Regions from separate parts of the Psychrobacillus sp. Z3-81 genome, predicted to be linked through region 1. Evidence: riboswitches for the same ligand, from Rfam matches in the RefSeq annotation. Region 1 holds a riboswitch; each other region holds the start of a gene.
The links. A riboswitch is a leader RNA that binds a small molecule or an ion and turns the genes downstream of it on or off. The one in region 1 is predicted to bind S-adenosylmethionine.
Positions count from the first base shown of each region.

Region 1 (7,928 bases):
AGTGGTAGAAACTTGGTACTATCCAGATTTCACGCATTATTTTCCAAGCAAGGCAAATCGGCAGGTAGTAAAAGATGTGTGTCTCTGGATCAAAAACCAGAGAGGAAGATAAAATGGGACAGATTAGAGTCACAGTAGAGTCAATGAGTATAGAGGGGAAGGAAATGTATCCCGTTGATACAAGCTTTTGGGAGGATTTATGGGATCATTTCACAAATGATTTAGAAGAGGTAGTAATTCATTGTCTGAATGAAGAAATGGAACCGTGTGAAGAAATAAACCAAATTGCCTACCAAACGATGAACGCCTATATGCATAACGAGCTTACGGTTATGTTAAATGAAGAAAATCGTTTGTTCTTGCGTAACGGCTCTATTGACCCAGTAGTGGGCGGGTTAAAATGGAATCGAATGCTTTTCTATAAGGATGGAAAAGTCTATTTAGAGGTCAATCATTACGGCTCGGAGATAATATTTTACAACGTAGAAAAGAACATGGTAGAACAAGTTGAGTTTATCCTTCCTATCACGACGGAAGTTGACTATATCAGCTAAAGAGAACTGTCTTAAAGGTCATAATAGATGGCTTTTAGGACAGTTTTTTTGCATTGTTTTATTATATTGGAACCTACACAAGAACTAAAACAGAAATAATTATTTGGAAAAAGAAAAAGACTGAAGGAGAACGATGTTACTCGTCTCACTTCAGTCCTATTTATCCCGCATTAAGGGACTTTATTATGCGATTGGTCCGCCCTTTAAAGAAATGACCTCTGATACTGTACCAAATTTTTTAAAGTTGTCACGGAATGCTTGAGCGAGCTCTGCTGCTTTCTTATCGTAAGCTGCTTGATCCTCCCATGCATTACGTGGAACTAGCACTTCAGTTGGAACTCCTTCTACTTGAGTTGGAATTGCCAATCCGAAAACATCATCTTGAACAGTTTCTACGTCATTTAATTTTCCTTCAATTGCAGCACGCACCATTGTACGTGTGTATGATAGCTTCATACGGCTTCCTACGCCGTATTCTCCACCAGTCCAGCCGGTATTTACTAGGAAAACCTGTGCTCCATGCTCATCAATTTTCTTTCCAAGCATTTCAGCATATACAGTAGCATGCAATGGTAAGAAAGGTGAGCCGAAGCAAGTAGAGAATGCAGGCTGTGGAGAAGTGATTCCTCGTTCTGTACCAGCAAGCTTAGAAGTAAAGCCGCTTAAGAAGTGATACATTGCTTGTTCTTTCGTTAATTTACTGATTGGAGGTAACACTCCGAATGCATCAGCCGTTAAGAAAATAATTGTATTTGGATGACCCGCAACAGAAGGGTCTACTATATTATCAATATATTGAATAGGGTATGCTGCTCTCGTATTCTCAGTAAGTGAGTTATCTGCGTAATCAGCTACACGCGTATTCGCATCAACTACTACATTCTCTAAAACAGTACCAAATTTAATAGCATCATAGATTTGTGGCTCATTTTCACGAGTTAAATCGATACATTTTGCATAGCAGCCACCTTCGATGTTGAATACACCTTTATCAGACCAACCATGTTCATCATCACCGATTAATTTACGTCCAGCATCAGCTGATAACGTTGTTTTTCCTGTACCAGATAAACCGAAGAATAGGGTAACATCTCCTTGTTCACCAACATTTGCTGAACAATGCATTGGTAAAATGTTTTCTTCCGGCAATAAATAGTTCATAATAGAGAATATAGATTTTTTAATTTCACCAGCGTATTCTGTACCGCCGATCAGAACTACTCTCTTTTCCATGGAAACAATGATAAAAGTTTCGGAGTTCGTTCCATCTAAAGCTGGGTCAGCCTTAAAGTTAGGCGCGCTGATTACAGTAAAATCAGCTTTATGTGTAGAAAGCTCTTCGGAAGTAGGGCGGATGAATAACTGATGAGCAAACAAATTATGCCAAGCAAATTCGTTTATGACTTGGATGCTCAAGCGCGATTCAGGATCTGCACCAGCGAATCCATTAAATACGAAAAGTTCTTCTTGTTCTTTTAAATATTTCACTACTTTTATATATAAAGCTTCAAATTTTTCTGCGGAAATCGGTTGGTTCACAGGACCCCAATCAATTTTTGCTCTAGAGATAGGTTCATCCACGATATATTTATCTTGCGGAGAGCGACCAGTATATTTTCCGGTTTCTGCTTTCACAGCCCCGGTGGAAGTAAGTACTGCTTCTCCTCGAGCTGTTGCTTTTTCAACAAGCTCTGGCACTGATAATTGAAGGCAAATATTATTCCCGGATAACAATTGGGTCAGTTCACTCATAGTATCAATTGAATTCATGTGATATTACCATCCTTTTTTATATTTTCCCTCTACAGGTGGAGGTGGTTATCTGATATGTGAAATAGTATAACACATTTGACTATATAATCTATACTAATTAGCATAAAATTTTTAAACTGTGAAATTTTGGACAAAAATTATTGACTTCTATTTTATGTTTACGTATGATGATAAATTGAACGGATACTCTTATTCCGAGTCGGTGGAGGGATGTCAGGCCCTGTGAAACCCGGCAACCTGTAATACTATTATTACAAAGGTGCCCAACCTGAGACAAGGTATAGCCTTGATTGATAAGAGTGAAAGGTGTTTATGATATGAATCCCTTTCCTCATTGTTTATTTGAACATGAGTGAAAGGTTTTTTTATTTACATCGCCCTAAATCCTTGTGTGCCAAGTCCGAAACGGCTTCAAGTTTAATATAGGCTTGACATGGGAATGAGTACCGTATCAATTCCTGAGAGAAATCTCGCAGGATATAGGAGGAAAGCATTTTGACACAACGTCGATTATTTACATCGGAATCAGTAACAGAAGGGCATCCAGATAAGATTTGTGATCAAATCTCTGATGCTATTCTAGATGCAATTTTAGCAGAGGATCCTAATGCTCGTGTAGCTTGTGAAACTACCGTGACAACAGGACTTGTTTTAGTTGCAGGTGAAATTACCACATCTACGTACGTAGATATCCCTAAGGTAGTACGCACTACTATCAAAGAAATTGGATATACAAGAGCTAAATATGGTTTTGACTCTGAAACCTCTGCAGTGTTAACTGCGATTGATGAGCAATCTCCAGATATTGCTGCTGGTGTAGACCGAGCACTTGAGGCAAGAGAAGGCTCAATGTCTGATTCAGATATTGATGCGATTGGAGCAGGTGACCAAGGTCTTATGTTCGGTTATGCTTGTAACGAGACACCGGAGCTTATGCCATTACCAATCAGCTTAGCTCACAAGCTATCTCGACGATTAGCGGATGTTCGTAAAGATGAAACGTTACCTTATTTACGTCCAGACGGAAAAACACAAGTAACAGTAGAATACGATGAAAATAACAATCCAGTACACATAGATACAATTGTTATTTCTACACAGCACCATCCAGAAGTGACGTTGGAGCAAATCCAACAAGACCTGAAGGAGGTTGTAATCAAACCAATCGTCCCTGCTGAATTAATAAGCGATAAAACAAAGTACTTTATCAACCCGACTGGTCGATTTGTAATTGGTGGTCCTCAAGGGGATGCTGGATTAACAGGACGTAAAATTATTGTAGACACTTACGGTGGTTATGCACGTCATGGCGGTGGAGCATTCTCAGGTAAGGATCCAACAAAAGTAGACCGTTCTGCTGCTTATGCTGCACGCTACGTGGCAAAAAATATAGTTGCCGCTGGACTTGCAGATCGCTGTGAAGTTCAATTGGCTTATGCTATTGGTGTCGCTCAGCCAGTATCTATCTCTATAGATACATTTGGTACTGGTAAGATAACGGAAGCAGAGCTAGTAACATACATCCGTGAATTATTTGATCTTCGCCCAGCTGGTATTATTAAAATGCTTGATTTACGTCGCCCAATCTATAAGCCTACAGCAGCTTATGGACACTTTGGCCGTACAGACATCGATGCTCCTTGGGAGAAAACTGATAAAGCAGATGAGCTAAAGCAAAAGGCAGGAATTTAAAGAGAAAGAGACTTTCGTAACAGAAAGTCTCTTTTTTATTTAAGGAAAAATCATCATAATAGACAAAATGATAAATGTATATTTTTAGATTAGATATAGTGTATATACGTAAAGAATGCCTGTCCAATTACCACGCCATGTTTTCGCTTCTCTTATAGAAAGCTTATAAGAGTGATTTATAATATTTTCCTTTTTCTACGTATTCATTTATGATTCGATCCATATCTTTTTTGTCCTCATCATTTAATTCTCTTACGACTCTTGCTGGGTTTCCTAAAGCTAATGTATTTGGTGGTATTTTCTTGCCTGGAGGAACTAAACTTCCCGCGCCAATGAAAGCACCTTCTCCAATTTCAGCTCGGTCAAGAATGATAGAGCCCATTCCTATTAAAGCTCTCTTTCGAACAGTACACCCATGTAATGTCACCTGATGGCCGATGGTCGCTTCATCTTCAATAACTAAAGGATTATTTGGGCTTTGATGAAGACAGCTCAAATCTTGGATACTCACTCGGCTGCCAATAATTGTTGGAGCGACATCTCCACGAATTACTGAACCAAACCAAATAGAAGTGTCAGGACCTATCGTCACATCCCCTGTGATCGTTACATAATCAGCGATATAGGCGCTCTGGTCTATTTTTGGTTCCTTACCTTTAAATGGATAAATCATTTTTTACTCGCTCCTTTGTATTTTAGAATATAATTAATGGTATCAAACTAATAATTTTTCAACAATAATGAGGTGGTTGTCATGTGGAAATGGGAAGCAGAAGAAAAACCGAAAGCTGTCGTTGTGATTGTTCATAGCGCATATGAGCACCATAGAAGGTATGCATGGTTAATCGAAAAGCTAAGAAGCTCCAACTGCCATATTGTGATGGGGGACTTACCAGGACACGGAGAGCTCGTAAAGCCAGATGCTGTTCACGAGGAATCCTTTGATGAGTATTATGATTATATAAAAAAAGCACTGAAAGTTGCTTTAGAATATGATTTGCCTATATTTTTGTTAGGACATGGTCTTGGAGCCACATTAATAATGAAGGTTTTCAATAAGCTTGAAATAGAATGTGCTGGAGTTATCCTAACCTCTCCATGGTTAGAACTGAAAAAAACTCCACCAAAATGGACAAATGCATTGGCAAAGCTTTCTGTACAGCAAAAGATACATCATGATATTCATCTGAAGGAGCTTACAAGGAATTATGAGGTTTTTAGACTCCTGCAGGACGACCATGTCTATCGTTCTGTTATTACAAATGATTGGTATCGAGAGCTTCATTTGTTAATGAAAAGTATTCAGCATTCGACCGAATCGATTAAAAACATACCGATATTAATCATGACTGCTGAAAGAGATAAGATTATAGAAACGGCTCCTGTAAAAAGCTGGCTTAAGAAACAGGAACTTTCTGAATTTCAATGGAAGGAATGGAAGAACTGTTATCATGATCTGTACTTAGAACCAGAACAAGAAGAAATATTCGCTTATAGCCATTCCTTTATCGATAATGTACTACGTTCTATTGGTTATATTATCTAACTTGGTTCTATCAAACATACAACTAGTAAGCTAGTATTGCTCCAAAATAAAATCCTTGAGACTAGAGCGTCACAAGGAATCTGTCTAAAGTAGAAGAGGGTCTGCTCTTTAAGGAGTAGGAACCCTCTTTTTCATTGTTTCGTTATAATCGGTTGCTTCCATTAATGCTTTTTCCTCCGTAGGAATACGGACGGAAAGCATGGCAAAGTTTAAAAGAGTAAATAATATTGCTGTAAAATATGCTTGAAACATTAATGGTAATAAAAGAATCTCAGCACATACTACTACATAATTCGGATGGCGAATAAAGGAGTAGGGCCCCTTGGCTACTACCTTTGCTCCAGGCAAGATGATAATCTTTGTATTCCAAAATTGCCCTAGAGACATTAGACACCAAACTCTCATACCTTGCACTAAAACAAATAGGCCAAATAGATATGGGAAAATAGGGGATAAGCCTTTTTCCACCAACAGAACCTCTAGTAAGAGAGAAAGGAAAAAACTCACGTGCAGGGCTATCATGATAGGATAATGAGAGGCACCCACTTCATAAGCTCCTTTTGCTAGCATCCTTTTCTCATTCCTTTTTGCAATCACTACCTCAATAAGTCTTTGGAGAATTACGAATGAGAGAATGATAGTAAATATCATGCTAGTCCCTCCATTTCAATAGAACTGCTTCCCCGCAAAAACCAGGACCTAGTGCCACTAGTAATCCATGTTCTTCTGCAGGGATATCCTGCAACATGAACTGTTCTAAAACATACAGCACAGTAGGAGAAGACATATTTCCATGTTTTTTTAAAACCTCTCTAGAAACAGATGTCTGATTCGTGTGTAAGTGAAGTGTATCCTCGTATGCTTGAAGAACTTTCTTACCGCCTGGATGGGCAACGAAATGTTTAATCTGCTCACTAGATAACTGTTCTTCAGAAAGGAATTCACTCATAAAAGGGCCTAGCCATTTTGAAATAATGGAAGGAATACTTTTAGCAAAAACAACATGTAATCCACTATTTTTCACTTCCCAGCCCATCACGTCCTCGGAATCTGGCATCCATTTGGACGCAGTGTTCACAATTGAAGGTACAGGCTTCTTGAGTTTCACATCTGCTTCATCTCCGCAAACAAGCACACATGCTGCACCATCAGAAAATAGCGAAGCGCCAACGAGATTACTTTTAGAATAATCATTTGGTTGGAAGGTGAGGCTGCAAAGCTCTATGCAGACTACCAAAACCTTAGACGTTGGATGTGCCTTACAAAAATCGAAGGCTCTGCTTATTCCTGCAGCCCCGCCTGCACAGCCAAGTCCCCAGATGGGAATTCTTCTAACGCGGTCTGAAAAAGGAAGTACATTCATTACGCGAGCATCGATACTTGGTGTAGAAATCCCTGTACTGCTAACAAATATGATGGCATCTATATCTGTTGTAGCGATTGGATCTTGTAAAAAAGTATTATTTTGTAGGCAGCTACTGATAACCTCACTGCTGTATCTAGTTGCAAGCTTTACATACTCGGCATTTCTTTCCTCAAATGAATGCTCTTCTTTATGCCAGTCAAGTGGTACGCAGAAATTTCTTGTTTCTATTTCGCCATTTTTAAATACTCTTAATAATCTATCAAGCTGAGGAACCTTCTCCGAAAAAAGCTCTTTTGTTAATTCCTCAATATTTTCCTGCTTTAAAGTATAGGGGGGATTATATGTACTAACAGAAGCAATTTTGGGCATGGTATTCTCCTTTTATGTTAGTTTCCCCGCTCTAATTCCAAATATGCTTATTTAGCTTTCATTTTTTCAAGGGCTATAATGAAAGGAGGGTCATTTGCTTGATTTAAAAACTGGTAGCATAACACATGGACATAAGATTGGGGTAGTTTCTGAACAAAAGATAATAATTCCTCTTTTTCCTCTTTACCACCTTCATGTCCATGATAAACTACTAGGACAATTAAACCGCCAACCTTTAGTAAATCTAAAATCGTAGATATTGCCTCAATAGTAGAAGAACCCTTCGTTATGATTTCATGATTACTTCCTGGTAGATAACCTAAGTTAAAAATCGCTCCTGCAACTTCCTTCTGTACATAATTCCCCACTTTTTCATGCCCGTCTTGTATAAGTGTGACACGTGAAGTTAGATTAGCTTGAGCAATCCTTTCGGCAGTGGCCTGGATAGCCTGTGCTTGGATATCAAAGGCAAAAACTTGTCCAGTATCTCCGACAAGTTCTGCTAAGAATAAGGTATCGTGCCCATTTCCTGCTGTTCCATCGATGGCTATATCTCCCGCAGAGATGGTAGTGCTTAATAATTCTTTTGCAAAGGGTAAAATTCTTTTTAGCTTCATGTTGTGGCACC
Region 1 is NZ_JBWQPU010000014.1:69,145-77,072, reverse strand. Features, by position in the region: gene AC1ECF_RS14465 (alpha/beta hydrolase family protein) at 1-112, shown strand, start outside; gene AC1ECF_RS14460 (hypothetical protein) at 114-554, shown strand; gene pckA (phosphoenolpyruvate carboxykinase (ATP)) at 738-2,324, opposite strand; SAM riboswitch class I at 2,514-2,627, shown strand; gene metK (methionine adenosyltransferase) at 2,820-4,019, shown strand; gene AC1ECF_RS14445 (gamma carbonic anhydrase) at 4,183-4,692, opposite strand; gene AC1ECF_RS14440 (alpha/beta hydrolase) at 4,774-5,565, shown strand; gene AC1ECF_RS14435 (isoprenylcysteine carboxyl methyltransferase family protein) at 5,674-6,216, opposite strand; gene AC1ECF_RS14430 (type III polyketide synthase) at 6,218-7,300, opposite strand; gene mnmM (tRNA 5-(aminomethyl)-2-thiouridylate-methyltransferase MnmM) at 7,348-7,917, opposite strand; gene mnmL (tRNA modification radical SAM protein MnmL/YtqA) at 7,914-7,928, opposite strand, start outside.

Region 2 (7,928 bases), on a different contig from region 1:
TTGGATTAGTTTCTTTTATATAATGTAAGGCAAATAGATTTCTTGCTTTTTCCCATAAAAAACCTTGATTTTTTATACAGCATCTATTACAAAGCATTTTCAATAAGGTGGACCTAATTGAGAATAGATGTCAGTATAACAATAAAAATGTTCACATCCACGTCTTACCCGTCAGGCAAAGCGCCAATGATTTCTTACTATTCAATCACAGTATATAAAAGTGGTTTTCATATGAGCTTGAATGAATACCAAGCTCATATCGTAGAATCTAAAACGGTTCTAACGGATCATTAAATAAAAAAATCCGGAAATATACTATTTCCGGATTTTTTACTTCTATAAGCCTCTGAAGGCTTGTGCATCTATTTTAGCTGCAATTTGCATACTTTTTTCATGGTCCTCTTGTCTTCTTTGCTCAACCTTTGTCCTCAACTCTTGACTGTTCCTTAAATCGTCATACCCAAAGCCATGTACTCCTCTAAACGCATTGTCCATTCTCTGTGTATAAGGCAATCCTTCGGTACTGATAATGAATCATCCCTTTCCATTTTTTAGTGTTCAGAACACTGATACCCTCCTCTCAATAATTAAAACATTTTATGGATAAATCATTACTATTATCCTAAAAATAAGATAAAGGCTTTATAAAATTAGAAATAATTTTTTTTTGGTAAAAAGCATTGAAATTTACCTCAAAAACGAATAATATTTGTAATGTCCTAAAAAATGTTCGTGTTTAAGAAAGAAGGTATGGAAAGAAATGAATATGTTTCGTATGAAAGAACATGGTACAAATGTAAAGACTGAGCTTTTAGCTGGGATGACTACATTCTTGACCATGGTATATATTGTAGTAGTTAACCCAATTATATTATCTGATGCAGGTGTGCCACTTGACCAAGTATTTATGGCAACAATTATCTCTGCAGTAATCGGTACATTGTGGATGGCACTGTTCGCCAACTATCCAATTGCAATCGCTCCAGGAATGGGGTTAAATGCATACTTTACTTATGCGGTTGTTTTAGCCTCAGACGGAAAAATAGATTATATCACTGCATTCTCCGCTGTCTTCGTGGCAGGTATCATTTTTATTATCTTGTCATTGACACCACTAAGAGAAAAGCTAATAGCTGTAATTCCTTCTAATTTAAAGCATGCGATTACGGCTGGAATTGGTTTATTTATCGCCTTTTTAGGACTTCGTATGGCGGAAGTAATTGTAGCAAACGAAAGCAATCTTGTTGGGCTAGGAGATTTAACTTCTCCTGGTGTTCTGTTAACCTTATTCGGTTTACTAATTACGGTTATTTTGATGATCCGCAATGTTCATGGTGCGTTATTTATCGGTATGGTTATTACAGCAATTGTAGCTATCCTGACAAATCAATTACACATTGAACAAGTAGTTGCTGTTCCAAGTCTTCCAGAGGGTATTTTAGTTTGGAATCCAATAGAAGCTATCGGAGAAGTTATCTCTTATAGTTTATATGGTGTTGTATTTTCATTTGTGTTAGTAACATTATTCGATACAACAGGTACAATGGTTGGTGTTGCAAAGCAAGCTGGCTTAATGAAAGATGAGAAGCTGCCACGTGCTCGCCATGCTTTACTAGCAGATTCTGTTGCTACAACAGTAGGTTCTATGTTTGGTACAAGTCCAACAACGGCATATATCGAATCCTCCTCAGGAGTAGCAGCTGGTGGACGTACTGGTTTAACAAGCTTAACGGTAGCTATTCTATTTATCGTCGCTTCCTTCTTCGGCCCATTAGTGAGCTCCATCTCAGGTGTAGCAGCTATAACATCACCTACATTAATAATTGTAGGTGCGTTGATGATAGGATCTGTGAAGGAGATTGACTGGAGCAAGTTTGACGAAGCATTCCCAGCATTCTTAGTTATCCTAACTATGCCGCTTACGTCTAGTATTTCAACAGGTATCGCATTTGGATTTATTCTCTACCCAATTCTAAAAATAGTAAAAGGGGAAGCGAAAAAAGTTCATCCAATGCTTTATATCTTCGCTATCCTGTTTGCAATCCAATTAGTATTTTTACCTCACTAATATACAAGTGACTGGGATAAATTGAATGAGAAATGCTTATGATTCTTTGCACGTATAGAATCATAAGTGTTTTTTATTGTGTTGAACCTTTCGTTCTCCGCATCGTCGGACGCTTGGAGTGGAGGCCAACAGGATGTTGGTCAGGAAAACGTTGTCACAGGATGTGACGTACTTAGGTTTCCCTCCCCCCGGTAAGCCAGCACCCATCGCTAACGCGCGTGGTTGTGCTGTCTTACCTCCCACCTTGCTCCCACAGGAGTCGCCGACGCTGCTACGAACCAATTAATGTCTCCCCTTATAAATATATTTCAATAAGAACTAACCCTTTGGAAGAATCTATTTTCAAATAACGGCCGTCTCCGTTACTAGATATAAATAAGAAGAGGTACCTTCTGCTTATAATTACGAAGAGAGTACCTCTTCTTTTATTTCTTTCTTATTTTACTGGTACGACAGAGCCGCCCCATTCATTTAAGATAAACTCTTGAATTTCTTCCGACGTCAACGCTTCCACTAAAGCTTTGATACGCTCATCCTCTTCATCACCAGCATTAACTGCAATCAGGTTCACATATGGTGAATCTGTTTCTTCAATTGCAATGGAATCCTCTAATGGATTTAATCCTGCATCGATTGCATAGTTTGAATTGATTAGAACAGCGTCTCCTTCTTCATTTTCATAAAGCTGAACCATTAAGGCTGATTCGTAGTTCGGATCAAACTCAAGGTTTTTCGGATTATCAACGATGTCGGAGATAGTTGCTGCAGTGCGGTCCACTTCTTCTGCTAGAGTGATTAGCCCAGCGTCCTCAAGCATTGCAAGAATTCGTCCATGGTCTGCAACAGAATTACTCATTAAAATAGTTGCACCTTCTGGAAGCTCTTCGATTGAATCATATTTTTTAGAATAAAGACCGATTGGCTCGATATGAATCCCACCCGCATTGACGAAATCATATCCATGATCTACAATCTGTGATTTTAGATAAGGCTCATGCTGGAAGTAGTTTGCATCTATCTCTCCAGATTCTAAGTCTTTGTTTGGAAGTACATAATCTTGGTATGTTTCAATTTGAAGCTCGATGCCCTGTTCTTCTAGCAATGGTTTAGCTTCCTCTAAGATAATTGCATGCGGTACGTTAGAAGCTCCTACCACTAACTTGTTGCTGTCATCGTCTCCACAAGCTGCTAATCCCACTGTACTTGCTGTTAAGAATAACCCTGCTAATAACTTTTTCATTTGACTATCTCCCTTATCGTTTATCGATTTTTGCAGTTATTGTATCTCCAGCCCACTGGATAATAAATACCAATATTAGAATAAGAATGGTTGCTACGAAGGTTACATCATCTTTACTTCTTTGAAAACCATCTTGGAAAGCAAGCGTTCCGAGTCCGCCCGCTCCGATAATTCCAGCCATAGCAGTGTATCCAACTAACGCCACCGCTGTAACTGTAATCCCAGATACTAAAGCCGGCATGGATTCCGGTAGAAGCACCTTCCAGATAATTGTGGAAGTTTTTGCTCCCATTGCCTTGGCAGCTTCTAGCACGCCTTTATCGATTTCCCTTAATGCAATTAATACTAGTCTCGCATAGAAGGGTGCTGCACCAATCACCAATGCAGGAAATGCTGCATTTGGTCCTCTCATCGTACCGATTAAAAACGTTGTGAACGGGATTAACAGGATTATTAGAATTATAAATGGTATGGATCGGAATATATTTACCACCGCTCCAGTTAGCCAGTTAGCTAGCTTGTTTGCCCATGCTTGATGGGGGCTTGTTAAAAACAAGAGAAGTCCTAAGGCTAATCCTAAGATAGCCGTAAGCAGAGTAGAAACTCCTGTCATATATACTGTTTCCCATGTTGCTTCCCACATTTTAGGCCAATCCACATTCGGAAGTAATGTTTCAAGCATGAGGAATCACCTCCGTATGAATCTTTTGAGCATGGATAAAGTCAATCGCTTGCTTAATAGCCTTTTCTTTTCCTTCTAGGTGAAGGAACAGTGTACCAAAGGCCCCTCCTTGTGTATGAGAGATATTCCCTTGAACAATATTGACCTCTAAATCCATTTGTTTAATTAATCTAGATAGAATTGGTTGCTCCGTTTGTTCTCCTACAAAAACTAGCTTTACCAGCTTACCATTTGGATAGAGCTCCCTTAGATTGCGAATGGTTTGAGTAGGCTGATTGGAATCAGATATCTGTGAAACAAATCGTTTCGTAATAGGTGCCTGTGGCTTTTGGAAAACCTGCAGGACATCTCCTAGCTCTACAATTTTTCCTTTTTCCATAACCGCAACTCGATTACAGATTTTTTGGATAACCTGCATTTCGTGAGTAATTAACACAATAGTAAGCCCGAGCTTTTCATTAATATCTACTAGTAAATCTAAAATAGAGTCTGTTGTTTCTGGGTCAAGCGCAGAAGTAGCTTCGTCACATAGCAATACCTCTGGACCATTGGCAAGAGCCCTCGCTATCCCAACGCGCTGTTTCTGGCCTCCTGAAAGCTGTGAAGGGTAAGAATCTCCTCTTCCCTCTAACCCAACTAATTCTAGAAGCTCCTTGACACGTGCTGCTCGCTTTTCTTTAGATACCCCTGCAATTTCTAGTGGGAATTCAATATTCTCTGCAACCGTTCTAGACCAAAGAAGGTTGAAATGCTGGAAGATCATGCTTACCTTTTGTCTGAAGTGTCTGAGCTTATCCTCACTGATTGCTGTTATTTCTTGATTGTTTACGATAATTTGCCCTTCTGATGGTTTTTCTAGACCATTCAACAAACGAATCATTGTGCTTTTTCCCGCACCACTGTACCCTATTATCCCGAAAATCTCTCCAGATTTAATTTCAAGATTTACATTATCTACTGCCACGATTTCTCCGTTTTTTGTAGCAAACTTTTTCGAGACTCCCTTTAAACTTATCATGTAAACCTGTCCGCCTTTCTATCAAAAAAACCCTTCTGCAAAAGAGCAGAAGGGGTGTAGGTAACAATAAATACCATTCATCCATTCTCTCATTTTTCAAAGCTTCTGCTTTGTGTGATTTGGCACCATTTCATTTTCATGACGGTTGCCGAGGCTTCATCGGGCACTTCCCTCTGCCTCTCTTAATAAGAGTTAGTTTTATTTAATTCACATATAGTATACTGCATATTATCATTATTATTAATCTACGTCAATACTTTTAATAGTTTCTATTAAATAGGGAACAGATTGAAAAGCATAAATTTTTCGAACAACCGCTCCATCTTTCGTGATTAAAAGACAAGGAACGCTTTCAATTTGATAGTCTTTGGCCACTTCTTGGATAAAATTAATGTTAGCCTGGCCTATAGGAACATCCACAAGTTCTTGGACAACCTCCATCATTTTATGGGCCACCTGGCAGGTCCCACACATGGGTGTATATAAATAAAACAAAGTCATGTTTGATTGGTTTTTATTCGCTTCCCATTCCTTGCGTGTCCATTCATTCATAAAGGCATCTTCCTATACTAAGAATTCTTTTTTCACCTTTATATTAACACGTTTCAAAATAGATGCCAAAACCTTCATCGGTGTATTTGCCACTTCTCCATACATTGGGTTTGTATAGAGATGTATAGCCTCGGGATATTCTTTTCTTACGATCGATCTAATTTGTTCTCCAGACTTATCGGCATCCAGAAATGCATAAATCGGAAGTCCATCATAAGGACTAAGAAGCTCCTCTAATTTCACATTGGATATCGTACCGTTTGTACATATAATTTCGGTTGGTTCATCTAGAAGTGTTAAAAGCTGAAGCTTATCTGACCTTCCTTCAACAAGAATAACTTGGTTACTAAAAATAGTAGTCATAGCTGCTTCTCTCCTTACTTCTTCCCTTTACCTTTATTATATGAAAAAAGCACCGATATTAACCGGCGCTTTGATTATTACTCTGCTATTAGTTCATCGTATTTTTCAGGGCTAAGTAAACTTTCAACTTCTTCCAAATCTGCTGGCTCGATTACAATCATCCATGCATTTTCGTAAGGTGATTCGTTTACAAATTCGGGGCTATCCTCTAACTCAGTATTCACCTCAACCACTTTTCCGCTGATAGGTGCATATAGCTCAGAAACCGTTTTTACAGATTCTACGCTTCCGAAAGGATCTCCAGCTTTGATTTCGTCGCCAACCTGTGGAAGCTCAACGAAAACGATATCTCCAAGCTCGGATTGTGCAAAATGAGTAATTCCGATTTTAGCTTTTCCATCCTCTACTTTTACCCATTCATGATCCGCTGAGTACTTTAAATCTTTAGGTGTGCTCATTTATATACCCCTCTCCAAAAATTATACATTCTACTATTATATTCACATACTTTTATAGTAAAAACAAGGTGATTTACTTGTTTTTCCACGTTTTCTCAAACTCGTCTTCCTTGAAACCGAGCGTTACATTTTTCCCGTCATACACAAGCGGACGTTTAATGAGCATGCCATCTGATGCAAGCAATGTAAGCTGTTCATTCTTAGCCATATTCGGAAGCTTGTCCTTCAGCTGAAGCTCTCTATATTTCATTCCACTTGTATTAAAAAATTTCTTTAATTCTATGTTACTTTTATCTACGATTTCTTCTAATAAATCCTTTGAAGGTGGATTGTCGACAATATGGTGATTCTCAAAATCAACATTATTATCTTTTAACCATTTACTCGCTTTGTTGCATGTACTGCACTTTGGGTAACCATAGTATTGTATCTTCATTTGATCTCACCCTTTTTCTTTTTATCATACTCATTCTCTCCTTCTTGAGCAAGCCATATAAAGGTAGAGGGGTAAATTACGGTGAGAATGGCCGGTTTTTAACCTTTTATAATGGTGGATTAGTTTGGCAAGTTTCTGCCATTATTTGCGGTTCGCCTGTGGTTTCTTGCGATGCTGTGTATGTTACTAGCGCAGGCTTATTGGTTACTTGCGGTTATGGGTCTGTTACTTGCGTCAGTGCTTGATTTACTTGGGTTGTCAGGGGGCGCATCACTATAAATTGTGGATGACATATAAGAAAAAGTTGATTGAAGTGTCGGCTGGCGACTCCCAGGGGATAAGCGCGTGCGGAAAATCCAATTGTTTCGGAAGCATCCGAAACAAGATGGAAAACTAAGAACGGCACATCGTGTGCCAACGTTTTCCTGAACAACATCCTGTTGTCCCGAAGCCGCGCCCCCAGGAAAGCGTCCAGCTAGAACGGAAATCAACCGCTTCATGTAAAAAGAAGGTCTCCATTGAGAGACCTTCCCCATAACTAATGATTAAACAACGAATTTTTCTGCTTCGATTAGCTTCACGGAAGCTTGGCGTTTTTTCTCGATTACGTTGTAAGGAGTGTAGCGTGTCAACTTGCGAAGTGCAGAAAGCATCATACGCAGGTTGTCGCCTTCAACAGAAGCGATTAGTGTTTCTTTTGCAGCTTTTTCGATTTCATCAAATGCTTCTTGGCAGAAGATTTCTGTGTAAAGAAGCTTTTGAGAAGCTTTTTCTGCTCCACTGCGGTTGATTGCTTTTTCTGTACGAAGCACTGCTGACTCCATTGCAAATACGTTGTTTGCGATGTTTGCAATGTTTACAAGTACCTCTTGCTCAGCCTCTAGTTTAGCGCCAAAACGTTGTGCAGCCATACCAGCAGCTAATAGTCCGATTTTCTTCGCGTTTGCTACTAATACTTTTTCTTGTGCTAGTGGCTCATCGCTGATTTCTTCCGGCATCATCATCAGAAGCTCTTCTTGAAGACCTTGTGCTTTTTGAAGTAATGGAAGCTCGCCCTTCATTGCTTTCTTCAAGAATGTACCTGGAACGATTAAACGGTTGATCTCGTTAG
Region 2 is NZ_JBWQPU010000004.1:55,213-63,140, forward strand. Features, by position in the region: gene AC1ECF_RS05870 (YuzK family famiily protein) at 337-513, opposite strand; gene AC1ECF_RS05875 (NCS2 family permease) at 767-2,068, shown strand; gene AC1ECF_RS05880 (MetQ/NlpA family ABC transporter substrate-binding protein) at 2,505-3,308, opposite strand; gene AC1ECF_RS05885 (methionine ABC transporter permease) at 3,322-3,990, opposite strand; gene AC1ECF_RS05890 (methionine ABC transporter ATP-binding protein) at 3,983-5,008, opposite strand; SAM riboswitch class I at 5,095-5,200, opposite strand; gene AC1ECF_RS05895 (thioredoxin family protein) at 5,249-5,560, opposite strand; gene AC1ECF_RS05900 (toprim domain-containing protein) at 5,573-5,923, opposite strand; gene gcvH (glycine cleavage system protein GcvH) at 6,001-6,381, opposite strand; gene AC1ECF_RS05910 (arsenate reductase family protein) at 6,455-6,817, opposite strand; gene AC1ECF_RS05915 (acyl-CoA dehydrogenase family protein) at 7,363-7,928, opposite strand, start outside.
Region 2: linked by a shared signal. The riboswitch ahead of AC1ECF_RS05890 (methionine ABC transporter ATP-binding protein) and the one ahead of metK (methionine adenosyltransferase) in region 1 are both predicted to bind S-adenosylmethionine.

Region 3 (7,928 bases), on a different contig from region 1:
CCCAATTATTAATTTATTTCTATTGGTCTTTACCTCGATTGATTTGCTAAAAGGCGGAACCGCAACTGAGGTGCATGCCCTTGCCGCTGTGTACCTAGGAATATCCATTGTGTTCGGCAAGAACCTGATACGCTGGGCAGATGAACGCTTTTTATTTTATTTCAAAAGGATAGGCAAAAAGCCGAAGAAAATCGTTGGATACGAATATGCACGCCTCTCTATGAAAGGCTTTGTCCAGCATTTTGTAGCATACGCCATTGGGGCAGGATTTTTATTTCTTTTCATTTATTTAGTGAACGACGCAAGTCGCACTGAAATTTTATCGATTGCCTTAAAAATCTGGTCACTAGTGCTAGTGATTGACTTCTTTATTTCCATTGCATACTTTATTTGGCCTCGGGGAAAAATGGAGGCGCACAAGCAGTAGAAAGTTCGTGAGAGCACTTTATGAGACAAGAATAATGTTTTATTGAGACAATGGCAGAAGCAAGGGGTATCCCATATTAATGGCATACCCCTCTTTAATTTAAATGGATACTTCAACTCCAGGTGATTCTAGTAGCATGTTCCCTTAGATGGTAATAAAAAATCCTGCACGTTTTCCAATAATCTCTGCATAATCCTCTACCATTACACTAGCAGTTGGGTACATTCCTGCACCTGGTCCTACCAATGTCAGCGTACCAATGTAATTTGTGTCTAAAGAAACTGCATTGTTTACTCCTTCAATTGCATAAAGCGGATGATCCGGTCCCACAAGCTGTGGACCAACTGAGGCATATAGGTCCCCGTTTTCATCTTGTTCTATTTCCGCTACATGGCGATAGCGGTATCCCTCCTGCTTTGCTTTTTCTACATCCTCAGAGGATATTTGATCAATCCCAATTACCTGTACATCATCCCAGTTAGGCTGTTTTCCGAATGCTAGCGCACTTAAGATCATTAGTTTTCGAAAAGCGTCCTGACCAGATATATCATTATAAGGATCTGCTTCCGCATACCCTAAAAGCTGTGCTTCTGATAACGCACTCTCAAAGGAGCTTCCTTCCACACGCATTTGAGTAAGAATATAGTTGGAGGTTCCGTTTAAGATACCTTGAATACGCTTAACTGAATTGACCTGTAGTAAGTTTTTTAGTGTCTTAATAATCGGTACTCCTCCAGCTGTAGTAGCCTCAAAACCAACGTACACTCCTCTAGATTTTGCTCTCTCCTGCAGTGGGATGCTGTATTTTGAAAACATTACTTTATTTGCAGTAATAACATGACATCCTTTGTCAATCGCCCTGCATAGATAGCTATATGCTGGCTCTTCATTCACGATGGCCTCAAATACCACTTGAAGTCCCGGTATATTCTCAATATCCTCAAAATCATCCGTGACTAAAACACCTGGTGTCTCAGGTCTTTCCTTCCCTAGATCTCTAATCAGAATTGCACTAATTTCAATGTCTAATCCCAATGACTTTTTTAAGTCTTCTCGTTTTTCATTCACAATGTGATATATACCTTGACCTACTGTCCCAAAGCCTAAGATTGCCGCTTTAATTTTCGCCATGATGTTTCCTCCTCAGAACCCGTACAACCTGAGCCAAATCGTACTGAAGTAAATTTTCCAATCTTTCAACGATTGATTATTTTACTTATTGTAGACCATTTTAACCCAAATCACAACAAAAATTCTATCTAGAGAGGACATTTGTTTTTTCTAGAAGAACTCTACCAAGCGCCTCCTTTAAATCTTCGACTGATTCTAAGCCCACTGATAAGCGAATTAAATCCTCGGTTACACCTGTCTTTACTAAATCCTTTGGAGTCAGCTGCTGATGGGTAGTGGATGCTGGGTGTATAATCAGCGATTTTGCATCTCCTACGTTTGCAACATGAGACCAAATTTCAATATTGTCGATGATTTTTCGACCCGCTTCTTTTCCACCCTTTACTCCAAAGGTTAGAATGGAGCCATATCCTGATGTTAAGTATTTTTTTGCAAGCTCATGAGTCGGGTGACTTTCAAGCCCTAAATAGTTGACCCATGTCACTCCTTCATGCTGTTGTAAGTATTCAGCTATCTCCTGTGCATTTTCATTATGCTTCGGCACCCTTAAATGAAGTGTCTCCAATCCTTGTAAGAAGGAAAAGGCAGCCTCCGGGCTAAGAGAGGGACCAAAATCTCTTAACAGCTGTACTCTCAGCTTAATAGCAAACGCTACATCTGGTACATCAATGCCGTAACGTAATCCATGATAGGTTACATCTGGCTCCGTGAAGCCTGGGAACTTATCAGAGTTCCAGTTAAAATTACCACCGTCTACTACGACTCCACCGATTGTTGTTCCATGACCTCCAATCCACTTTGTTGCAGAGTGAATCACCACGTGAGCTCCATGCTCAATTGGATTGCAGCCATAAGGTGTCGCGAATGTATTATCCACCAGTAATGGAACTCCCACCTCATTTGCAATGCTTGCCACTTTCTCTACGTCCAACACATTGAGACTTGGATTACCGATTATTTCAGCAAAGAATCCCTTTGTTTTGTCCGTAGTTGCTTCTCGGAAGCTTTCTGGATTGGTTGAATCAACAAATTTTACGGTAATGCCGTACCTTGGGAGTGTATGGGCAAATAAATTAAATGTTCCTCCATACAAATTCTCAGCTGCAATTATTTCATCGCCTGCTCCTGCAATATTTAAGATAGAAAAAGCAATAGCCGCCATCCCAGAGGAAAGTGCGACAGCCGCTGTTCCTCCTTCTAATGCTGCAATACGTTGTTCAAACACATCAACTGTTGGGTTCGTAATACGGGAGTAAATGTTACCAGTTTCCTTTAAAGCAAATAAGTTTTGTGCATGCTCCGTGTCTTTAAATACATAGGAAGTCGTTTTGTGAATGGGTACCGCTCGTGAGCCAGTGACAGGGTCCGGTTGTTGTCCACCGTGCAGAAGTAATGTTTCTTTGTGAAGATTAGTCATTTGAATTCCTCCAATTTAGTAGTTTAGATGGAATGCTGGAGGCCTCGAGAGGATATTGAACAAGAAAACCCCTCTTCTAGTAATGAGAAGAGGGGACTGTTTGACTTGTTCCTCCTCTTATCTTCCAAATCCAACTAAATGGATTTGTAGGATGTAGCACCTTCCAGTAAAAACTGGGGTTGCTGGACTTCGTAGGGCCTATTCCCTCGGTCTCTCTTGATAAGAGTATTTGGTTTGTATTTCCATCTTGTTACACAGTTTAGCTCCTCTTCTTTTATTCGTCAAGGAAAATAGTTAAAATTCTGAAACTTTTTTGTTCTTACACTCGTTTAATAAAAGGAATACCTTGGAAAGGGGGAACGTAAAATGAGTATTTGGGTATATGGAGTTGCAACTCTTTTCATCGGATATCTTCTTGGGTCAATTCATGGTTCGAAACTAGCACAATTTTTTAGTGGTGTGAATATTAAAAAGGAAGGCCTAAATAATTCTGGTGCATCTAACGCAACCATTGTACTTGGCTGGAAATATGGCATTCTTGTTGGGGTAATCGATATATTAAAAGGCGCCGTTATGATCATTGGCGTTCGATTGTTTGCTCAATATACAGAGATTTTTTCTCCTGCACAGTTAGATTTTTTACTCTATTTAGCTGGGGCTGCTGTAATCCTAGGACATAACTTTCCTATTTACACACGCTTTCAAGGAGGAAAAGGTACTGCTTCCATTATCGGAGTATTACTTGCATTGCATTGGCCGGTAGGGCTTGCCGCATTACTGCTACTTATAGCAATCACTATTATAACGGACTATTTATTAATCGGAGTTTTTGCATTTTACATCGTTTTCGTAGCAGCATCTTTCTGGGTAGCAGACGGATTAGGTCCTGTCATAGTTGCCAGCTTTCTGTTCTTGATGGCCCTTCTACTTCATCGCGAGAATGTTCAGCGACTAATGAAAAAGGAAGAGCGAACACTTTCATCCGTTATTAAGAAGAAAAAGCCTTCAACCTAAGGAGCATACATGAAAAGAAAAATGAGGTGGATTGTGCTAGTACCCGTTTTTATCACCTTTTTTGTTGGAGGAGGATTATGGTTACTAACTGGCAAATGGCTAGAGGATGGACTTAAGCCAGCAGCAGATGGCACAAATGAATATGCAATCGTATTAGGAGCAAAAGTCAAAGAAGGAAATATCCCATCCTTGGCACTTCGTTATCGACTAGAAGCCGCTTTGGAATATGCCCAATCATATCCACACATCAAACTAGTAGTCTCTGGTGGTCAGGGACCTGATGAGGATATAGAAGAAGCAGTTGTAATGAAAGAATACTTGGTCGAACACGGGATTGAAGAGGAAAGAATCATTCTGGAAAATAAATCTACCTCTACTTATGAAAATCTACTATTCTCTCAGGAGATTCTGCCTGATGACGTGGAAGCTGTCACTATCATCACTAGTGATTTCCACTTGCAACGGTCCAAGATAATTGCCGAGGGGCTTGGTTGGGATGCAGACGTAGTTCCTGCCGAGACACCACCAGTAACCGAGGCAAAGCTGAGACTAAGGGAACGTGTAGCATTACTAAGGACATTTATCACTGGACAATGAAACTCTGCCTATGTGGACGGCAGAGTTTTTTAATTGGAGTAAGGGGTGGGGCAGCTAGGATTATTGATTTTCCGCTTCCTACTGGTGGGTTGGCCGTTACTCTCAGTTAGGCGTCGGTTACTCTCATTCGGTGATACTTTATTCTCGGATGGCTTCCCGTTATTCTCGCTGGGAGGCTATTGACTCTCATTCAGCTGATTTACTCTCGTTCGAGGTTACTTTACTCTCGGATAAGGCGAAGTTACTCTCACTCGATTTCCACCTCTTACTGGGTCAGCCGTTACTCTCGCTCGGAGGCTATTTACTCTCACTCAATTTCCCACCTCTTACTGGGTCAGCCGTTACTCTCAGTTAGGCGGTGGTTAATCTCATTCGGTGACACTTTATTCTCGGATGGCTTCCCGTTACTCTCGCTCGGAAGCTATTTACTCTCATTCAGCTGATTTACTCTCGTTCGAGGTTACTTTACTCTCGGATAAGGCGAAGTTACTCTCACTCGATTTCCACCTCTTACTGGGTCAGCCGTTACTCTCGCTCGGAGGCTATTTACTCTCACTCAATTTCCCACCTCTTACTGGGTCAGCCGTTACTCTCAGTTAGGCGGTGGTTAATCTCATTCGGTGACACTTTATTCTCGGATGGCTTCCCGTTACTCTCGCTCGGAAGCTATTTACTCTCATTCAGCTGATTTACTCTCGTTCGGAGGCTATTTATTCTCGGATAGAGCAATTTTACTCTCACTCGATTTCCAATTCTTACTGCTCTAGACGTTACTCCCTGTTCCATCTCCGCCTTACTAATTAGAATATTCTACTACTTAGAAGACCAATTCCCCTATTCAAACAACGATACCTTTATCTCTTTACCCATTCCGTATACTAGCTGTGCATGAAGCTGGCCTCTATGGTGATAGAGGTGAGCTACAATCTCTAGCAGCCATTCAAATCTTGAGTAGGTAGCCCCCCAATAGGAGGTTGCCTGCTCCTCCAATTGATTTTCGGAATATGCTTTATAGGTTGCAGATAGATAAGCAAAGTTTTCTAGTGCTGCCCTTTTTAAATCCTCTACACTTTCGAATTTTAAATAGGAATAGAATTCATTCATCTCTTCCTGTCTATAGCCATTTGCGATAAGGAGATCCGCCTTGCAAATCGTTACCAGATGTTCCAGCTGCTCCTGGATCGACCGCTTTTCAGAAGATGGTCTTACCGACAACTCTTCCTCTGTTAGCTGTTCCATGATAACTAAGACACTATCTAACGCAATTTTTATTTGATTCAAAGCACTGTCACAATAATGATTCATACATTTTTACGCGCCTTTATAATAAAGGTCGGCGGAAGAAATTCCGCTTTTTGATTGGAATACCATTTAGTTGGTGGAGTCTCTCCCTCCGGCATTACAACGTCATCGACTACTTTTTCGATGGCAAAGCCACATTCTATCAGTGTATTAATATATGTACTCAGCTTCCGATGGAACGTAATTACTTCACTATGCCACGCTTCGTTATATTCCGGTCCTTCTTGATTGTATGACTTCTGGAAATAAAATCTCTCTTCTCCATAGGTAATCCGATCATGTAAGGGATGCTCCCAGCTAAAAATGAAAACTCCTCCAGGCTTTAAATAACTTGCAACGTTGGATAGAGTTTTCTTTAAATCCACGGTCCAGCCTAGAGCATAGATTGAGTAGACAACATCAAAATATCCCACAGGAAGCCCCGGATTTTCCTCCATCGGTGATTCAAACAATGACACTTTTACCGACTGATTCGCCAGTACATTCGTGGCAGTCTCTATCTGTTTCGTGGACATATCTAGACCCCACAGCTCACTTGCACCATTCTTACTCATATACTGCAGAGAATGCCCACTGCCACAACCTATGTCTAACACATTTCTTCCCTGCAAATCACCGAACAGCTGAAGTATATCCTCTGATGGTGCATATGGACCATAATCTGGTAGTGCCGTTCTACCAAAGAAGCGTTCCGCCGATTTTTCCCAGCCCGCTTTATTTATTGCTAACATATCATTCATGTACATTCCTCCCCATAACCCCATTCTATAAGGTATGTTTCCATTCCTTCTTGACGGAGAATACATTCACGTAATAAAGAAGTTCTTATCTTACAGGACTTACTAATAGTAATTCTTATTTCATAGACTCTCGTACTTTTTCAGGAATCATTACTACTTCTGTTTGTAAATGAACCGGTTTGTATGTTTTATCGATACACTCTTCCCAATATTCAAGGTGCTTTTTATCAATCCAGTGTTCTGATTCCTCCACCTCGATTCCGTCGGTCCCTTGAACAGAGTACCAATATAGATACTCTTCTCCGTTTAAGATTTCTCGAAAAATCGTCTCGACATACATTTTTTCGCCTTCGAGTGTCATCAGAACATCTTCCATATTTTCGTTTAAGTAGCCTAACCACTCATTTACTTTTTCTGTTTTACCTGGTTTCACTCTAAATCTCGTACACTCTATATTCATTCTCATTCATCCCCTTACACTTTCATTCGTTAATATTCTTACACCATCTCTTTTTATCAGCTCTTCACCCAGTAGACGCTCCCATCGTCCTTTCGATCTAAAAATCCATACTGGATAAGGTAGCGGCGTAATGTTACATAGTCATCATAGATGCTTTTTAATACCTCATTGACTTCTTTTTCTGTGTAACTTTTTCCTTCTTCGAACCGTTTAATAATTACTCGCAGGACACCAAGCTTCTGCTTTTCCTTTTTCGGAAATTTGACCAGCATCCCTTCAACACCTTGAGGAAATAGCTTTTTCTCAAGCACTTGCTGCTCTTCCTGCGTCATATTGTATCGGTCATCCACCATCGTTGCATTCTTATGCGGAGCAAGAAATGCTGGGGCATGTAGATCCTTTTCCTTTAACAGCTCCATCAAGGTCAAAAATATTTTCGCTTGTCGCTCCTTTTCCTTTAATACAAAACGATGATTACGTATAGTAGAAGCGCTACCAATTTGAAGCTCCTGCTGAATCTCTTTGTCATTTTTCCCTTCATAAAAGAGAGCTAGCAGGCTATTTTGATGATCTGTTAAACCAGTAACCTTCTTATTCAACCCTATTAAATATTGAAAAACAGATCCGTGCTTTTCCTCAATATGAAGCTTTGTATAGCGCTCCGCCTCGTATAACACTTCTTCCTTGGGATAAATAATTCCCTTTTCAATTTTTTCTCCGCACAGTAAGCACTCAAATGACTCGGAACTCTCTGTATACCCCCTCTTCAGCTCCTCCATATTGGCGTCCCAAAAGTTTTCTATTAACTCCACGAACAAACAACCCCTTAAAATGTTTGAT
Region 3 is NZ_JBWQPU010000022.1:19,460-27,387, reverse strand. Features, by position in the region: gene AC1ECF_RS16840 (hypothetical protein) at 1-427, shown strand, start outside; gene AC1ECF_RS16835 (homoserine dehydrogenase) at 572-1,558, opposite strand; gene AC1ECF_RS16830 (O-acetylhomoserine aminocarboxypropyltransferase/cysteine synthase family protein) at 1,683-2,975, opposite strand; SAM riboswitch class I at 3,090-3,201, opposite strand; gene AC1ECF_RS16825 (glycerol-3-phosphate acyltransferase) at 3,342-3,989, shown strand; gene AC1ECF_RS16820 (YdcF family protein) at 3,999-4,586, shown strand; gene AC1ECF_RS16815 (DinB family protein) at 5,421-5,891, opposite strand; gene AC1ECF_RS16810 (class I SAM-dependent methyltransferase) at 5,888-6,628, opposite strand; gene AC1ECF_RS16805 (DUF6176 family protein) at 6,744-7,088, opposite strand; gene AC1ECF_RS16800 (DUF2087 domain-containing protein) at 7,145-7,900, opposite strand.
Region 3: linked by a shared signal. The riboswitch ahead of AC1ECF_RS16830 (O-acetylhomoserine aminocarboxypropyltransferase/cysteine synthase family protein) and the one ahead of metK (methionine adenosyltransferase) in region 1 are both predicted to bind S-adenosylmethionine.